One region of the Clostridium sp. TJA020 genome, then DNA from elsewhere that is predicted to be linked to it. Evidence: riboswitches for the same ligand, from Rfam matches in the RefSeq annotation. Region 1 holds a riboswitch; the other holds the start of a gene.
The links. A riboswitch is a leader RNA that binds a small molecule or an ion and turns the genes downstream of it on or off. The one in region 1 is predicted to bind cobalamin.

Region 1 (9,610 bases):
AGAAATATAAAAAATAGTAAACACTTAGATTAAACTAAGGAGGAAATGAAGATGGCAGTTAATTTAAAAGGAAGAAGTTTTTTAACATTAAAGGATTTTACACCAGAAGAGATTAGATATCTTTTAGACTTATCACATGATTTAAAGGCTAAAAAAAGAGCTGGAATATTAGGTGACACTTTAAAAGGAAAAAATGTTGTTTTATTATTTGAAAAAACATCAACTAGAACAAGATGTGCATTTGAATGTGGAGCAGCAGAAGAAGGAGCTCACGTAACATTCTTAACAAACTCTCAAATGGGTAAAAAAGAATCAATAGAAGATACTGCAAAAGTTCTTGGAAGAATGTATGATGGTATCGAATTTAGAGGATTTAAACAATCAACAGTTGAAGAACTTGCAAAATATGCAGGAGTTCCAGTATGGAATGGATTAACTGATGCAGATCACCCAACTCAAATATTAGCAGATTTTCTTACAATAGAAGAACATGCACATAAGCCTCTTAGTGAAATTAAATTAGTATTTGCTGGAGATACAAGAAATAATATGAGTTATGCATTAATGTATGGTGCAGCTAAAATGGGAATGCATTTCGTAGCACTTGGACCTAAGAGCTTAGAACCAGATCCAGAAATAGTTAAAGAAATGCAAGAATACTCAAAACAAACAGGAGCAATAATTGAATTCTCAGATAACGTTGATGAAGCGGTTAAGGGAGCAGACGTTATTTATACTGATATATGGGTATCAATGGGAGAAGATGAAAGCTTATATCCAGAAAGAGTTAAATTATTAACTCCATATAAAGTAACAAGAGAAATGATGGCTAAAACTGGAAATAAAAATACATTATTTATGCATTGCTTACCATCATTCCATGATGAAGATACAGAAGTTTGCAAAGACATGATGGATAGATTAGGTCTTGATATTAGAGAAGTTGAAGACGAAGTATTTAGAAGCAAAAATTCAGTAGTCTTTGATGAAGCTGAAAATAGAATGCATACTATAAAAGCCGTAATGGTAGCTACAGCAGGAAAATAATTTGTCATTAGTCGGCTATTTTAATTAAAATAGCCGACTAAACTTTTCTTATAAAAATTAAATAGGGGTGATATATATGTCAGAGCAAAATTCTACTGGTGAACAAAGAAATCTTGGATTCGCTTCACTTGCAGCATTAATTGTTGGTTCTATGATAGGTGGAGGAGCGTTTAACCTACCATCAGATATGGCAAGAGGAGCAGGTACAGGTGCAATTATTATAGGTTGGATTATAACTGGTATTGGTATGATAGCGCTTGCTTTTGTTTATCAAACATTAGCAAATAGAAAACCTGAACTTAGTGGTGGTGTATATAGTTATGCTAAAGCTGGTTTTGGAGAGTACATAGGATTTAACTCAGCCTGGGGATATTGGCTTAGTGCTTGGATTGGAAACGTATCCTACTCAGTTCTTTTATTTGGAGCCATAGGTTACTTTGCACCTATATTTGGTGAAGGTAATAACTTAGCATCAATAATCGGGGCTTCAATTCTTGTTTGGGCATTTACTTTCTTAATATTAAAAGGAGTAAGTGGTGCAGCCTTTGTTAACTTAATAACAACAATAGCAAAATTAGTTCCTATATGTGTATTTATAGTAGTAGCAATTTTTGCATTTAACTTAGATAACTTTACTTTTGAGTTCTGGGGTTCAACAGATCTAGGTAGTATTTTAGATCAAGCAAAGAACACTATGCTAGTAACATTATGGTGCTTCATAGGAATTGAAGGTGCAGTAGTTGTATCTGGTAGAGCTAAAAAACAAAGTGATGTTGGTAAAGCAACAGTAATTGGATTAATAGGAACTTTATGTATATATCTTTTAATTTCCTTAATGTCTTTAGGAGTTATGAATAGAGTACATTTAGCAGGTTTAGATAACCCATCAATGGCATATGTTTTAGAATTTGCAGTTGGTAAATGGGGAGCTGTACTTATTAATTTAGGACTAATAATATCATTATTTGGATCATTACTTGGATGGTCACTTTTAGCAGCTGAAATTCCATTTGTTGCTGCAAAAGATGGTGCACTTCCAAAAATATTTGCAAAAACAAATAAACATGGAGCTCCAGCAGCATCATTAATTATAACAAATATATTAGTTGAATTATTTTTAATATTAACATTAGTTGCAAGTAGTACTTATCAAGCATTATATTCTGTTGCAAGTACTGCAATTCTTGTTCCATATCTTTTAAGTGCAATGTATGGACTTAAACTTGTTATAACTGGTGAAACTTATGATACAAATCCACAAGGTAAAACAAGAGATAAAGTTTGTACAGTTATAGCAACAATTTATGCTATATGGTTATGCTATGCAGCAGGTTTAAAATATTTATTATTATGCTTCATTCTTTATGCAGTAGGTATAATTTTCTACTATGTTGCAAAGAAAGAAAACAACAAAGATGGAAAAGTATTTGTTGGTAAAGAATCATTAATTGCTGTAATTATTTTAGTTGTAGCTGTAATAGCAGTTATAATGCTAGTAACAGGAAAAGTAACAATTTAATTAAGCTAATAAGTATTATTTTAGTAATACCTTTTAAAATACACTTTTACTAAAGATAAAATTATTGATATATAAACAAAAGATAAATTTAAATAAACAAAAGATAAAGATTTAAAATTAATCAGATGAACAAAAGATAAAATTGCATTTAATAATTATTCAAGTAATTATTTATAAGGAGGAACAAAAGATGAAAATAGTTTTAGCGTTAGGAGGAAATGCATTACAAGCAGATCCTAAAGATAAAAGTGCAGAAGGTCAATTAAAGACTTGTAAAGAAACTGCAAAATCAGTAGTTGATTTAATTGAAGCTGGACATAGAGTATCAGTTGTTCATGGAAATGGACCTCAAGTTGGTCAAATTTTAGCAAGTGTAGAAGAAGCTTATCAAGCAAATAAAAATAATACACTTTTCCCATTTGATGTTGTAGGTGCTTTTTCACAAGGATATATAGGATATCACTTACAAAATGCAATTTCAGAAGAACTTCATAAGAGAAAAATAAACAAATCTGCTGAAACAATTGTTACTCAAGTTGTAGTAGATAAAAATGATAAGGCTTTTGAAAATCCAACAAAGCCAATAGGATCATTTTATTCAGAAGAAGAAGCTAAACAACTTGAAAAAGATAAAGGATATGTAATGAAAGAAGATGCAGGTAGAGGTTACAGAAGAGTTGTAGCATCACCAAAACCTGTTGATATTGTAGAAAAAGACGCTATAAAAGCAATGGTTGATAATGGATTTGTTGTAATTGCTTGCGGTGGTGGTGGAATACCAGTAATTAAAGAAGGAGATAACTTAGTTGGGGTTCCAGCAGTTATTGATAAAGACTTCGCAGCAGAAAAACTTGCAGAAATATTAGATGCTGATCTTTTATTAATACTTACAGCAGTTGATAGAGTATGCGTAAACTATAATAAACCAAATCAAAAAGAATTAAAAGAAATTGGTATAGACGAACTAAATAAATATATAGAAGAAGGCCAATTTGCACCAGGAAGTATGCTTCCAAAGGTTGAAGCTTGTAAGAAGTTTGTTTTATCAACTGATAATAAACAAGCTATAATAGCATCACTTTCTAGAGCAAAAGAATCTTTAGAAGGAACATCTGGAACAAAGATTGTAAAATAAAATATTTTAGGGAGAGGGCTTAAGCCTTCTCTCTAAGCTAATTATTATCATTTTGAATATTGTTAAGTTTAATTTGTTGATAATTTTTTATAAAAAGAGGTCGATTATTATGGGAAATGATTTAAAGAAGAGAAGAAGAGAAGCTATTTTAAACATAATAAAAAATGAAGATATAGGAAAACAAGAACAACTTGTTTTGAAATTAAAACATTTAGGCATAAATGCGACTCAAGCAACATTATCACGTGATTTAAGAGAAATGCATATAATTAGAAAACTAATGAAAAATAAAGAGTATAAGTATGTACTGTTAACTGAAGAAAATGTAGGTAAAAGATGTAATAATATATTTAAAAATTCAGTTGAAAGTATATGTGTACAAGAATATTTTATAGCAATAAGAACTATGAAGGGCATGGCGGATGTTGTTGGTGAATTTATTGACAGATTAAATGATAAAAGAATTCTTGGAACAGTTGCAAACAATTATAGTGTAATTATTGTTTGTAATGGTGAAAAAAACGCAAAGCTTGTGTTCAAAGAGTTAAATGATTTGAGATTTTAAGTATTTTTGTACACATTTATTTAAGTACACCTAAAAATAAAGCATAATAAAATTATACTTCTTAAAGTAATAGAGTCTTATCAAAATTTTGATAAGGCTCTATTATTTTTGTTAATGGAATATTAATAGTCTATTCTTTGAGTACAATCACATTTAAGCTATATAATTAAATTAGGATATAATTGGTTTTTAATTACTTGTATAAATTTAATATTGCTTTTAAATAGTGATAAAAATCTATTTCAATAAGTATTAGTATTTTATTATATAATATAGGAAAGGAAAACTGTAAATTATGCAAAATGAAGATAAAAAGAACATAAAAAGTAAAAATAATTTAAAAGTTAAAACTGTATTAGAAAGTATTGTAGTTGGTGCTATTGCAGGTTTAATAGTTTCTTTATATAGATTAGTTTTAAAGTTTATAGCTCCTTATGAATATAAAGCATATAATTTTATGAAAGAAAATCATTTGTGGATTATTTTGGGTATAATTGTTTTAGTAATTTTTGCTTATATAGTTGGAATTATGGTTGAAAAAAACTCTATGATAAGTGGTAGTGGTATACCTCAAATAGAAGGTATGCTTAAAGATAAATTTGATATTAAAAATCCATTTGAAATTTTAATTCAAAAGTTTATTGGAGGTTCAATTGCAATAGGAGCAGGATTATCACTTGGAATTGAAGGACCGTCTATTCAGCTAGGAGCAGAGGCAGCACATGTTTATAGTAATGCAACAAAAAAAGGTATTAGTGATAAAAAGCTTTTAATTGCATCAGCAGCAGGAGCTGGACTTGCAGCAGCTTTTAATGCACCTCTTGCAGGAGTATTTTTTGTTCTTGAAGAAATGTATAAGAGTTTTTCAAAAATGCTTTTTTTATGTTCAATAGGAGCATGTGTAACAGCTGATTTAGTAACTTGGATATTTTTTGGTAGTAAACCTATATTAGAAGTTAATCTTGTAAAATCTTTACCGGCTAAGTATTATATATTTGTAATTATTCTTGGTATTATAGTAGGAATTTGTGGAGTAATATATAATAAAACATTACTTAAAACAATAAAGCTATATAAAGGAATGAAAGTTAAGTTAAGATATAGAATGATAATCCCATTTATGTTTGCATTGTTCTTTGGAATTACACTTCCACAAGTTTTAGGTGGAGGAGATTTACTTATAAATAATATTTTAATAAATGGTGTTGCAATAGAATTTGCTATTGTATTACTTATAAGTAAGTTTATTCTTTCAATAGTGAGCTTTGCATCAGATACTCCAGGGGGAATATTATTTCCTTTATTAAGCTTAGGAGCATTAGTTGGAGTAGCATTTAGTGGAAGCATAGCGACAATTATAGGAGATAATAATATTTATGTAACAAACTTTATATTACTTGGAATGGCTGGAATGTTTTCATCAATTGTAAGAGCTCCAATTACAGGACTTATATTAGTTTGTGAAATGAGTGGGCCAAAACTAGGATTAGGTGCTGTAACTTTAGTTTGTGGAATATCTTATTTAATTGCAGAAGTATTTAAGTGTAAGCCAATATATGATTCACTATTGGATAATAGATTAAAGGCAATGGGAATAGAAGAAGATTAAAATTAGGGGGAGTGTTATGAATTTTACAAAAATACATCATGTAGCAATAATATGTTCAGATTATGAAAGGTCTAAGGATTTTTATACTAATATATTGGGATTTGAAATAATAAGAGAAGTTTATAGAAGGGAAAGAGATTCTTATAAGCTTGATTTAAAGATTGGAGATAATCAAATAGAATTATTTTCTTTTAAAAATCCACCAGAAAGATTAAGTTATCCTGAAGCTTGTGGACTTAGACATTTAGCTTTTGAAGTTTTAAATATAGAAGAAACTGTACAAGAACTTAAAGAAAAAGGGATAAATGTAGAACCTATTAGAATTGATGAATTTACTGGACAAAAGTATACATTTTTTGAAGATCCAGACAAGCTTCCATTAGAATTATATGAAATAAAAAAGTAAAATTTTATAAGAATAAATTGTAAAAATTTTAAAAGTATTGTTTAATGTATATTAATAATGTATAATAAAATACAAATGCATAAAATAAAGTAAGGTTCTAAAATATATGTTTTAGATTAAAAGGGAAGTTGGGTTTAAATCCCACGCGGTCCCGCCGCTGTAATAGAGTAGTTTTTATAAAGTTTATACCACTTGGAGATAAATTTCCTGGGAAGGTTTTATAAAAATGTTGATCCTTAAGCCAGAAGACCTGCCTACTTTAACAACATATAACTCTACGCGGATATAGAGGAGGTGTTACTTATAGATTAATTTATTTTAGTAATTTATTACCTCTTAATGTAAATTTAAGAGGTTTTTTTATGTCTAAAATAGTTAATTTTATAACTAAGTAGTGGAGTTTTGTGAAAATATATTTTATTATGAGGAGTAGATATTTATGTCAAAAAGAATGCAACTTTTTATAGGAGTTTTATTAATGATGTTATGCATACCAATAAAAGCATCAGCTATGCATATCATGGAAGGATTTCTTGAACCAAAATGGTGTATAGCATGGGGAGCTTTTACAATTCCATTTGTTGTTTTTGGAATATTTTCTATAAAAAATACAATAAAAGAGAATCCACGTTTAAAATTATTACTTGCAATGGCTGGGGCTTTTGCTTTTGTGCTTTCAGCACTTAAACTTCCATCAGTTACAGGTAGTTGTTCACACCCAACAGGAGTAGGTCTTGGTGCTATACTTTTTGGACCAACAGCAATGGCGGTTTTAGGACTTATCGTATTATTATTTCAAGCTATACTTTTAGCACACGGTGGACTTACAACTCTTGGAGCTAATACATTTTCAATGGCAGTAGTTGGACCATTTGTATCATATGGAATTTATAAATTAGTTAAAAAATTAAATGGACCAAGATGGCTTGCAATATTTTTAGCAGCAGCTATTGGTGATTTAGCAACATACATAACAACATCAATACAATTAGGACTAGCTTTCCCATCAGATGTTGGTGGAATAATGGCTTCAGTAACTAAGTTTATGGGAATATTTGCAGTAACACAAATTCCTTTAGCAATAAGTGAAGGTATATTAACAGTTGTAATATTTAATGCAATTGCAGCATATGACAGAGAAGATTTAATAAGCCTTAACATATTATCAAAGGAGGGAATCTAATGAAAAATAATCCAAAAAGTAAATTAAAAACAAATATAATACTTATATTAATTGTTATAGCTTTAGCAGTAATACCATTTTTTATAGCTAAAGACGGAGAATTTGGTGGTTCAGATGATGCAGCAGAAGAAGCTATAACACAAATAGATAAAAGTTATGAGCCATGGTTTTCTCCAGTGTTTGAACCAGCAAGTGGAGAGGTTGAAAGCCTTTTATTCGCACTTCAAGCAGCAATTGGAGCTGGTGTTATAGGTTTTGGATTAGGATATTTTAAAGGTCGTAAGACAAAAGAGGGTGCAAATAATAAATGTTAAATATAGATAAATACGCATATTCATCAAAACTTAAAAATATAAATCCTGTCGGGAAATTTGTATTTTCAGTTGTTACTTTAATTATGTGTCTTTTATCTAATAACATACTTGATTCAATTATAGTAATTGGTGTTATGGGAATAGCTACAGTTTTTGTTGGCAAAACACCTTTAAAGGTATTTTTAAAATTATTGACTATTCCTCTTGCATTTTTAATTATTGGAATCTTAACTATAACAATAAATTACTCTGTTAATCCGGATAAATTTATAATATCAACTCATATCTTCGGAGGCTTTATTGGGGTATCAAAACTTGGGATTTATAAAGCAGTAGTTTTATTTTTTAAAGTATTAGCATCAGTATGTTGTTTATACTTTTTATCTCTTAGTACTCCAATGGTGGACATATTAGCAGTACTTTCAAAATTAAAAGTTCCAAAAATAATGATTGAAATGATGAGTCTTATTTATAGATTTATATTTATACTTTTAGAAACTGTAAATACAATGTTTATAGCTCAAAACTCTAGACTTGGATATAATAGTATAAAGTCATCATATAAGTCTCTTGGAGCGCTTATATCAAGTTTATTTATAAGGTCTTTTAAAAAGGCTAATGATATGTATACATCATTAGAATCAAGAGGTTATGATGGTGAGTTAAATGTTATTTTAGATGAGTATACAAATGATAAAACAATTTACATAATAACAATTTTATTAAATTTATTATTATTAACTATTAAAGTATTAATGTAAATACAGAGAAGAAGGGAAGAAACTAAATGAGTGAAAATATATTAAAAATAGAAGAACTTCACTACAAATATTCAGATGGAACTTGTGCATTAAACGGAATAAATATGGATATAAAAAGAGGTGAAGTAACTGCAATATTAGGTGGAAATGGAGCAGGAAAATCAACATTATTTCACCATTTAAACGGAATAAATAAACCTTCTTCAGGTAAAATATATTTTAACGGAAAAGAATTTGACTATTCAAGAAAGGGATTAAAAAAATTAAGACAAGATGTAGGAATAGTTTTTCAAGACCCAGATAGTCAATTATTTTCAGCAAGTGTATATCAAGATATATCATTTGGACCTATGAACATGAAGCTAAAAGAAGAAGAAATAAGAAAAAGAGTAGATTTTGCAATCAAGGAAACAAAGATTGAGCATTTAAAGGATAAGCCAACTCATGCATTAAGTTTCGGTCAAAAAAAGCGTGTTTCTATAGCAGGAATACTTGTAATGGAGCCTAAGGTTTTAATATTAGATGAGCCAACAGCTGGATTAGATCCAATGGGGGTTAGTGATATAATGAGCCTTTTGATGGAGATGAAAAAGAAATTAAATCTAACTATAATAATATCTACACATGATATAGACATAGTACCTCTTTATTGTGATAAAGTATTTGTTATGGATAAAGGAAAAGTAATTTTAGAAGGAACTCCAGATGAAGTATTTAGAGAGAAGGAGAAGATAAGAAAAATACATCTTAGACTTCCGCGTGTTGCACATCTTATGGAAATTTTAAAAGAAAAAGATGGATTTGAATTTATTAATATAGAAAGCACAATTGGAAAAGCTAGAAAAGCATTTAAGGCTTGGAGAGATAATTTAAAATAATAGTAAAAAACAGTAGCTAAATTAATTTAGCTACTGTTTTTTATAATATTAAATTTAAGTTAGTTGTTTAGGGAAGTATATATTAACTATTGAATAGCTTTTTTATCTAAATTTTGTTAATTTAGTATTCTCTATATAGAATAGTTATTAATATAAAGCACATTAAAATATAATTCTATTTAAAGTAAATATA
Region 2 (9,610 bases), on a different contig from region 1:
TTCATCTTTAATATCAGAAATTCTTGCTGCTGGAAGTATTAGTAAAGGCTCATTTCCTATTACTAATGTTCTATTTACAAGACTTGCTGCTGCACAAAATGATGTTACTCCTGGTATAGTTACAACTTCTATTCCATTTTCTTTCATGTGTTTAAGCATATGTATGTATGTACTATAAACGTATGGATCTCCTATAGTTAAAAAACCTACAGTTTTTCCTGAATTTATTTCGTTTTCTATGTATTTATAAGCATCTTTTGCTTTTTCCACTCTATCTTTTTTTCCCATTGGAAAATGTTTAAGTATTACTTCTGTATCTTTACCTATATATTCTTTTGCTGTTTCATAAGCTACACTTTCACCACCTTCAACAGCCACTGGTGAAACTATTATATCACATTGTTTTATTGCATTTACTGCCTTTATAGTTAAAAGTTCTGAATCTCCTGGTCCTACACCTATTCCATATAACTTAGCCATTTATGTCTTCCTTTCTACACTCTACTATAAATATTGGATTATTTGCTATAAGCATTAAACTTTTACCTTTTGATTTACTTACTTGTAACATTGTTACATCTACTTTATAATTCAAGTTTTCTATAACTTTAATTGCATCATAAACATTTTTTAACGTTATAAAATTCATTACAAGTTTTCCAGAAGATTTAATTAATTTATTAGATAGTTTTAATATTTCCTCTAGTGATCCGCCACTACCTCCAACAAATATAGAATCAAACTTAATATTTTCATTTAAAAGTTTATTTAAATGTTCTACTGCATCTCCTTCTAAAAACTTTATATTATTACAATTAAACTTATTAAAATTTTTCTTACTTACATCGATAGCATCTTCATCTTTCTCAATTGAATATACAGTTCCCTTTGGGCAAAGCATTGAACACTGAACTGTAATTGAACCTGTTCCACTTCCTATATCTAATACATTAGAATCTTCTTTAATATCTAACTTACAAATAGAGTTTATTCTTATGTCCTCTTTTGTCATAGGACAATTTCCTCTTATAAACTCTTCATCTTTTATAAATTTCATTTCATCACTATCCTCTTTAAATATGCTCTATAATTATTACAGATAATTTATCATAATCTCCATTTTTTAAATCATTAGGATTACCTATAGTAATTTTTTCATCTTCATATGATAAATTTTCTCCAATATACACTTTTGAACAAACTTCATTTTCACTTAATAAATTGCATAATTTTTTTGGAGTATTTATATTATCAGTTAACCAAACTGTTATTTTATTTTCTAATACTTTCTTTAAAAACTCATCTTCTCTTCCGTGTAAACTACTAAGATAAGCCTTGCTCCACATTATACCTACTTTACTTGCGAAGTATTGAAAAGAGCTTATTCCAGGTATAACTTCTATATTTTCATCTATATTTTTCTTTAAATAATCTGTTATTCCATAAAATAATGGATCTCCTGATGCTATAACTGATACTACTTTTTCTTTATTTTTCTTTATTTCATTTATTATTTCCTTAATTGAACTTACACATATAAAATCTTTTTTTAAAAATTCTATTGATTTTAAAGCTCTAGAAAATCCTATAATTATATCACTTTCATTTAAAGTAGAAATAGCCTTTGGTAATATATAATCCTTATTTCCAGGACCTATTCCAACTATATAAACCATAAAATCCCCTCCCTATATAGAGCTCCATAAAACTTTAGGACTTAATGGATCATAATACATAATAGCTTCACACTTCATTTCATTATAAGTGTAAATTTCCATTCTCTTTTTTATTTTTTCTACTATATTTTTGTATAATTCATTGTATCCATCACCTAAAAATTTAACTGCACCTTCTGATGTTTTTTGTTCTAAAACTTCTTTAACAAAACCTATATCATAACCTAATAGTGCAAGCTCTAATCCTATTACTTCTAACCTTACATCGCTAACTCTACTATGAGTATTAAAACATCCATAAGCAATTTTACTAACTTTTCCTATATGACCAACTAAAATTACTTCTTTTATATTGAGATTTCTACAGCAATCAAGTGCGTATCCTACGAAATTAGATATTATAACTATTTCACTTTCTTCATATCCAAGTTGTTTACAAAGTCTTTCACCCATATTTCCAAATGTTAATATAAGTCTTTCATTATTTACAGCCTTTTGATTTATTTCCAGATTTATAGATGCTTTTAAAGCATCTTCAGACATTGGATATACTATTCCTGTTGTTCCAAGTATAGATATTCCTCCAACTATACCAAGTCTAGGATTAAAAGTTTTTTTACTAACTTCTTCTCCTTTTGGTATAAAAATTGTTATTTCCACCCCTTTATCTTTAGGCTTAACTTTCATAACTTCTTTTTTTATACAGTCTCTTGGTACTTTATTTATTGCAGGTTCTCCTTTTGGTATAAAAAGGCCATCTAAAGTAACCTTTCCTACCCCTTCTCCACCTTTTAATTTATATCCATTATCAATAATTTTAGCTCTTGCCCAAATATCTAAACCACTTGTTACATCTATGTCATCTCCACCATCTTTAATAATAGAGCATTCCACATAATCACTACCAAATTTTATATCATTTATTTCTAAATTTAATTTTATTCCTTTTGGAGTATCTATCTCTATATTTGTAATTTCTTCTTTATTAAAAAGCATATAAGTAGCTGCCTTTGCAGCTGCTGATGCACAAGAACCCGTTGTATATCCACATCTTAGTTTTTTTCCATCTGGACCTTCAACATACAAATCAAGCATATTAATTACTCTCTTTCATAAAGCATATACATAATAGCATTAACTATTGCTGTTGCAACTGTACTTCCACCTTTTCTTCCGTTTACTCTTATAAAAGGTATATTTAAATCCTCAAGCCCAACTTTACTTTCAGCAGCACCAACAAAACCTACTGGAACTGCAATTATAAGTTTAGGATTAGCTTTTCCTTCTTCTATAAGTTCTCTTAATTTAAAAAGTGCTGTAGGTGCATTACCAAATACAAATATATCAACATTTTCTATTGATGCTCTCTCAACTCCAGCCATAGATCTAGTTATTCCTTTTTCTTTTGCTTCTTTGTGAACTTCCTCTAAGTTAACATAACATTTAGCTTCAGAATTTAAACTATTTAATGCTCTTTTATTTATTCCAGATACAATCATATTAGTATCTGTGTAAAGTTTTGCTCCTTTTTTAAAAGCTTCTTTACCAGCTTCTATTGCACCTTCACTTATATCTAATAAATTTTTGTACTCAAAATCAGCCGTTGTATGAATAACTCTTTTAACTATAAGAAGTTCCTCATCAGAAAAGTTATGGTCTCCAAGTTCTTCTCCAATTATTTCAAAACTTCTTTTTTCGATTCCCATAGGATTTTTTATATAACTCATTAAATTTACCTTCTTTCCAAAACAATATCTTTAGTAATTTTTATATCCTATAATTTCTTTTAAAAATTCTATATTTCCTAAAAAATTAACATGAGGATATCCTGCTATAGTATTATTTTTTTCATACCCACATGTCCACTCAACTTTTTTACCTAAAAAATTCTCTTTAGTAATTTTATAAACTTTTTCTTCATTTAAGTTAACTTTAGATTTATGGAACTCATGACAATTTATAGTTAAATTTTTATTATCCTTTAGTATAAGATTTGCATATCCAAATCTTTGTAATTTCCCAGTCATTTCACTATTACCATCAAAAAAACCTACCATATCATACCCATCAATATTTTTTGTTAAATACATAAGTCCACCACATTCAGCAAAACACCTCAATCCACTTTCTAAAGATTTTTTAATACTATCTCTCATAGACTTATTTTTAGAAAGTTTTTCTTTAAATACTTCAGGATATCCTCCACCTAAATACAAGAAATCTAAATTTTTTGGTATTTCTTTATCATGTAATGGACTAAAATATATTAAGTTACCTATTTTTTTTAATATTTCTATATTTTCTTCATAATAAAAGCTAAATGCTTCATCTAAAGCAATACCTATATTTATGTTTTTATATTCTATATTTAAATTTTTATTTTCACTTTCAATACTCTTAAATTCATTTAATAATGCATCTATATCAATATTTTTTTCTATAATACTACTACAATAATCTATTTTTTCTTTTAAGTTACTTACTTCAATACTTTGAACTAAGCCAAGATGTCTACTTTCTAAGGATAAATTCTCATCCTTTTCTATGTATCCAAACACCTTAATATTACAATTTTTCTCTATAGCAGCTTTTAAAAGCATATAATAACTTTTACTTATTGAATTTAATATAACTCCTACTACATTAGCCCCTTTAAAATTAATTATTCCATTAATCTCTGCACAAAGAGTTACACTTTGTGCTCCTGGGGTAATAACCAAAAGTATTGGCATATCTTCAAGAACCTTTGATACATGATAAGTTGAAGCAAATATGTCTATTCCTTTTCCATCATAAAGACCCATAACACCTTCTATTATTCCTAAATCTCCAGAGCCTTTTGAGTAAGTATATTTAACACCATCTTCTCCAATCAAAAATAAATCTAAATTTCTAGATGGTTTTCCTGTAATAAATTTATGAAAAGCTCCATCAATATAATCAGGACCAACTTTATATCCTTGTACATCAAATCCCTTTTTCATTAGCAAATTCATAAGTCCTAATGTAAAAGTTGTTTTGCCACCACCACTTTTATTTGAAGAAATAATTAAAGATTTCATACTTTAATCTCCTATCCTTTAAGTTTCTTAGTTTCTCCGATACCTTTAAACTTATCTTCTATTGCATCATTAATATGTTCTATGTATATGTCTCTAAAGCTTTTTTCTTCTCCCAAACCTTTCATATGTATATCTACTTCTATACCTTTACTTTCTAATATAGTTTTCCATGAATCTTCTTCATCTGATGCCATATCATTTTTAACATGATCTCCTGCAACTACCATAAGAGGTGCAAGCTTTACTTTTCTTATATTGTTTCTTTCTAATCTACTTATAACTGTATCTATTGTTGGGTAACCTTCTACTGTACCAACAAAAGTTCTTTCATATCCTTCATCATAAAGCATTGATTGAAGTGCCCCATATACAGCATTTGAATAATGCATACTTCCATGACCAAATAAAACTACTGCTTCATCTTCTTTTGAATCTAATACATGCTTTATACTATCTATAAATATAGAATAGTCATTTGGTGCTTCTTCTTCTCCTTGATAAAAGAATATTGGTCTTCCAAATTTTAAAACTCTAAAATCATCTTTAAATTTTAATACATTTCCTTTTACATAATCATATTCTTCTCCAGGTATAATATGAAGTGGTTGTACTATTACTTCCTCATAACCTAATTCTTTTAATTTCTCAAGTATAAACTCTGGTTTATCAACTTGTATATTATGTACTCTTTTTAATTTATTAATTATCATATGAGAAGTAAAAGCTCTAAATATATCGTATTCATTAAAATTTTCTTTTATTTCTTTTTCTATTTTTTCAATTGAGTTTTCTAATGCATCTAAATAACTTGTACCAAAACTAACTACTAAAATTGCCTTTTTCATTTTTCACCTCTAAACTTATTTTTAAAAACAAAAGCACCTTTACCTCAAAGGATAAAAGTGCTAATAAATTGCAACATATAAGTAAAAAATTAAATATCATCTTAAATATTACTAAATATAACCTATATTCCTTCCCTCCGAAGAATAGATACTTATTTATAGGCAGGTTTCCTGACTTAAGGGTCATTCTTGTTTAATCCTTCCCGAAAAAATTCAGTGGTTATATTAAACTTGTCTCCTATTCACAGTAGCGGGGGCTGTAATGGTCTCACACCATTTTCCCTTTTAAAATATAACTTTATTTATATTCACCTATAAAATATTTATTTACTTTTCTCGTTCATTAATTATATATTAATTTTTAATAATATTCAACTTTCTTTACTACTTAATTTTAAATTATTCTTTTATATAAAATTTATATATAGTTTGCTTTTTATATTCATTATCTTTAAGAAGTATAGAGTCTTCTATAAAGGAATTATTTCTTCCAATTGGAGGACTTTGCGTTTCTATAGCTATCCCACTTCTAATATTTGCACACTTTCCATTTTCAATAACTCTATCATCTGGAAAGTTTAAAGAATATAAAACTACTGCCTTTTGATTTGTATAAACATCCATGCATCTTCCTGAAGTCTCATCCCAAAGCCTTACTTTAACATTATCTCCTTCGTGAAGTAGCCAAGGATGATCATATCCTGAACCAATTTTTAATTGATAGTTATTTTTTTCTATATCTCTCCCTATAGTTTTTGGTATTATAAAATCAAATGGAGAATAAGTTAAATCTATTAAATTTCCAGTTGGAACTTGTGTATTATCCAATTCTATTAAATAATCACTATCTACATATAAACAATGATTTAGTACAGTTTCTTTTTCATATCCAGATAAATTAAAATAACTATGATTAGTTAAGTTTAAAAGAGTATCTTCATCTGAAATCCCTCTATAATCAATCTTTAATGAACAATCTTCTGTTACTGTATATCTTACAATAACATCTAAATTACCAGGATATCCTTCTTCTTTGTTTTTACTTTTAAAAGAAAATTCTATATAACTTTCTTTTGGGCCAATATTTGTTTTTACATCCATTACTTTTTTATCAAAGCCCTTGTCCCCTCCATGACCTTGATGAATTCCATAATTTTTATTAAACTCTAAAACCTTATTATTAAATAGTACTTTTCCTTCACAAACTCTTCCAGAAGTTCTTCCAATTAGAGCACCAAAATAAGATGGATTATCTTTATAGTCATTAATATCTTTGTATTTCAGAACTACATTTTCTAATTTGCCATTTTTATCTTTCACCATAATATCTGTTATTATAGCTCCATAATTAAGAGCTGTTACAGAAAAACCTTTAGAATTCGTTATAGTATAACTTTTAATTTCATTTGAATCAAACTTTGCAATTACCTTTTTATCTAATTTCACCTTTTCACCCTCACAAAATAAAATTTATATTACATCCCATACATATTTATTAATTTTTCGTAATGAATAGTCCTCTTTTAAATTTAATTCTAAAAATTTATATAATTATCAAAAGCTAACATACCCTCCTTAAATAATTTTAATTTAAATATATTTTTAAATTATAGAAAATGTTTTCATAACTGTGATTTAATTTTAGTAAAATATTATCTTAGTGTCAATTACATATAAATGTTTTTTCACAAAACTTTTTTATTTAAATTAATTAAAATTTATTTATTATTTAAAGCAATTTTTGCCAAAAAGTAAATATATATATCAAAAGGACTTTTTCTTCTATGAAAAAGTCCTTTTAGTTAAAATCTAATCTCTACTTAACTAAATAGTATTACTAATCTATACTTAACTAAATAGTATTACTTTTAAAATTAAATATTTTTATTTAAATCTATATATAAATTATTTTTATTCTGCACATGCTTCCATTCTCTTTTTACTTAACTCTTTATTTACTTCTGAAATTTTATTTTTAGAAAGATTATATACGAACGCTAATATTAATGCTGCAATTGCTAGTCCAATAAAATTTGCCCCACAAATTATATTTTTTATTCCAACACCTACTGATTCAGCTTGAACAGCAACACCTGATTCATATCCTAAAAATCCTAAAGCAAATCCTCCAACACCACCAGATATTGCTTGAGCTAATTTTCTACATAATGAGTAAGAAGAATATACTATTCCCTCATTTCTTTCTCCACTTAAATATTCTTGATAGTCAATAACATCTGCAACTAATGCCCATGTTACTGCACTTACAAGTCCTGAACCTAATCCAGCTATCATAGTTAATCCAATATATAAATAAGGATTAGTTATTGGCATAATGAATAATATTAAATAGATTGCCATTGATAAAATTAGTCCACCAATTGTTGCTTCTTTTTTACCAAATACTCTTACTATTTTACCAACAAAAGGTATTATAAGGAACATAGGGATTATAGTTGCTATACCTGCTAAAGAAATAAGCCCTGCATTATGAAAATATTCTTTAAATAAGTATGCATTTAAGGAAGATCCAGTAAGCATAGCTGCAACTATAGCAAAGGATGATAAAGTTACTCCAACAAAAGCTCTATTTTTTAATAATATTTTTATTGTACTACCTACATTTACCTTTTTACTATCATCTGCTTTATAAACTATTCTTTCTGTTGTTAATCTAAACGTTATCATATAGCTTATAGAAGATATTATTGCAAATATTACTGCACATTTAAAGAATCCTCCTGCTGTTACTACACCATCAGTAAATACTATTTTAGGAACTACTAACATTACTAATAAATTTGCTCCAATTGAACCAATATTTCTAAATGTTGAAAGTGCTGTTCTTTCATTTGGATCTGATGTCATAGCTGAAGCTAAAGATCCATATGGTATATTAACAGCTGTGTATAACATACCGAAAGCAATATATGTTACATAAGCATATAAAACTTTCATATTATCTGGAAGACCTGGAATAGCTGTAAATGCTAGAACTCCAACTAAACTCATAGGTATTCCAAACTTAACTACATAAGGTTTAAATTTTCCATGTTCTGTATGTTTGTTTTTATCAACAATAATTCCCATTATAGGATCGTTTATAGCATCCCATATTCTAGCAACTATAAACAAAGTACCTACGGCCGTTGCACTTATTCCTAATACATCTGTATAAAATAGCATTAAGTAACTACTAACAAACATAAAGAATGCTCCACACCCAAAATCTCCAAAAGCATATCCAATTTTATCCCCATTATTAAATTCTTTTGTTTTGTTTCCTTTTGCACTAATAATATCTAAAACGCTCATATGTTAACCCCTTCCAAAATACTTAACAGAATTTTTATAACAAATATTTTCTACTATTTCACCTAATATTTCTTCATCATAAGGATATTGTCCACTTTCAACTAATGCTCCAATGTAATTGCATAATATCCTTCTAAAATATTCATGTCTTGTATAAGACAAAAAGCTTCTTGAGTCTGTAACCATACCAACAAATTGACTAATAAGCCCAAGTTGTGATAATGCAGTCATTTGTCTTTCCATTCCATCCTTTTGGTCATTAAACCACCAACCTGATCCAAATTGTATTTTTCCACAAATATTTTGACCTTGAAAATTTCCAATCATAGTTCCTATAACTTCATTGTCCTTAGGATTTAAACAATACAAAATTGTCTTTGGTAGATTATCTTCTTTATCTAATTCATCCAATATTCTTGAAAGTGAATATGCTATTTCTCCGTCATCAATACTATCAAATCCAGCATCTGCTCCCACTTTATTGAACATTTTAGTATTATTGTTTCTTAAAGCTCCTATATGTAATTGCATTATCATATTTCTCTTTGAGTACATTTTTCCCAAAGAAATTAATAGTGCTATAGAATATATTGATGCTTCTTTTTCAGAAATTTCTTTACCATCTAATGCTTTTATAAATATCTCATTAACCTCTTCATATGAAAACTTCAAAAAGTTTATTCTCTCCAAACTATGATCTGTAATCATACAA

Region 2: another riboswitch for cobalamin. It lies ahead of AC4FQ1_RS02620 (sirohydrochlorin cobaltochelatase); the one in region 1 lies ahead of AC4FQ1_RS06870 (energy-coupling factor ABC transporter permease).

Annotation. Positions count from the first base shown of each region.
Region 1 covers NZ_JBZEFC010000003.1:176,940-186,549, reverse strand. The annotation lists gene argF (ornithine carbamoyltransferase) at 52-1,047, shown strand; gene arcD (arginine-ornithine antiporter) at 1,124-2,566, shown strand; gene arcC (carbamate kinase) at 2,757-3,701, shown strand; gene AC4FQ1_RS06885 (arginine repressor) at 3,811-4,266, shown strand; gene AC4FQ1_RS06880 (ClC family H(+)/Cl(-) exchange transporter) at 4,562-5,875, shown strand; gene gloA2 (SMU1112c/YaeR family gloxylase I-like metalloprotein) at 5,892-6,281, shown strand; cobalamin riboswitch at 6,357-6,552, shown strand; gene AC4FQ1_RS06870 (energy-coupling factor ABC transporter permease) at 6,721-7,464, shown strand; gene AC4FQ1_RS06865 (energy-coupling factor ABC transporter substrate-binding protein) at 7,464-7,778, shown strand; gene cbiQ (cobalt ECF transporter T component CbiQ) at 7,772-8,539, shown strand; gene AC4FQ1_RS06855 (ATP-binding cassette domain-containing protein) at 8,566-9,417, shown strand.
Region 2 covers NZ_JBZEFC010000001.1:472,011-481,620, forward strand. The annotation lists gene AC4FQ1_RS02590 (cobalt-factor II C(20)-methyltransferase) at 1-480, opposite strand, end outside; gene cbiT (precorrin-6Y C5,15-methyltransferase (decarboxylating) subunit CbiT) at 473-1,057, opposite strand; gene cbiE (precorrin-6y C5,15-methyltransferase (decarboxylating) subunit CbiE) at 1,074-1,676, opposite strand; gene cbiD (cobalt-precorrin-5B (C(1))-methyltransferase CbiD) at 1,689-2,771, opposite strand; gene AC4FQ1_RS02610 (precorrin-8X methylmutase) at 2,777-3,403, opposite strand; gene AC4FQ1_RS02615 (cobyrinic acid a,c-diamide synthase CobB) at 3,434-4,738, opposite strand; gene AC4FQ1_RS02620 (sirohydrochlorin cobaltochelatase) at 4,750-5,583, opposite strand; cobalamin riboswitch at 5,728-5,914, opposite strand; gene AC4FQ1_RS02625 (aldose epimerase family protein) at 5,983-7,029, opposite strand; gene AC4FQ1_RS02630 (MFS transporter) at 7,495-8,898, opposite strand; gene uxaC (glucuronate isomerase) at 8,902-9,610, opposite strand, start outside.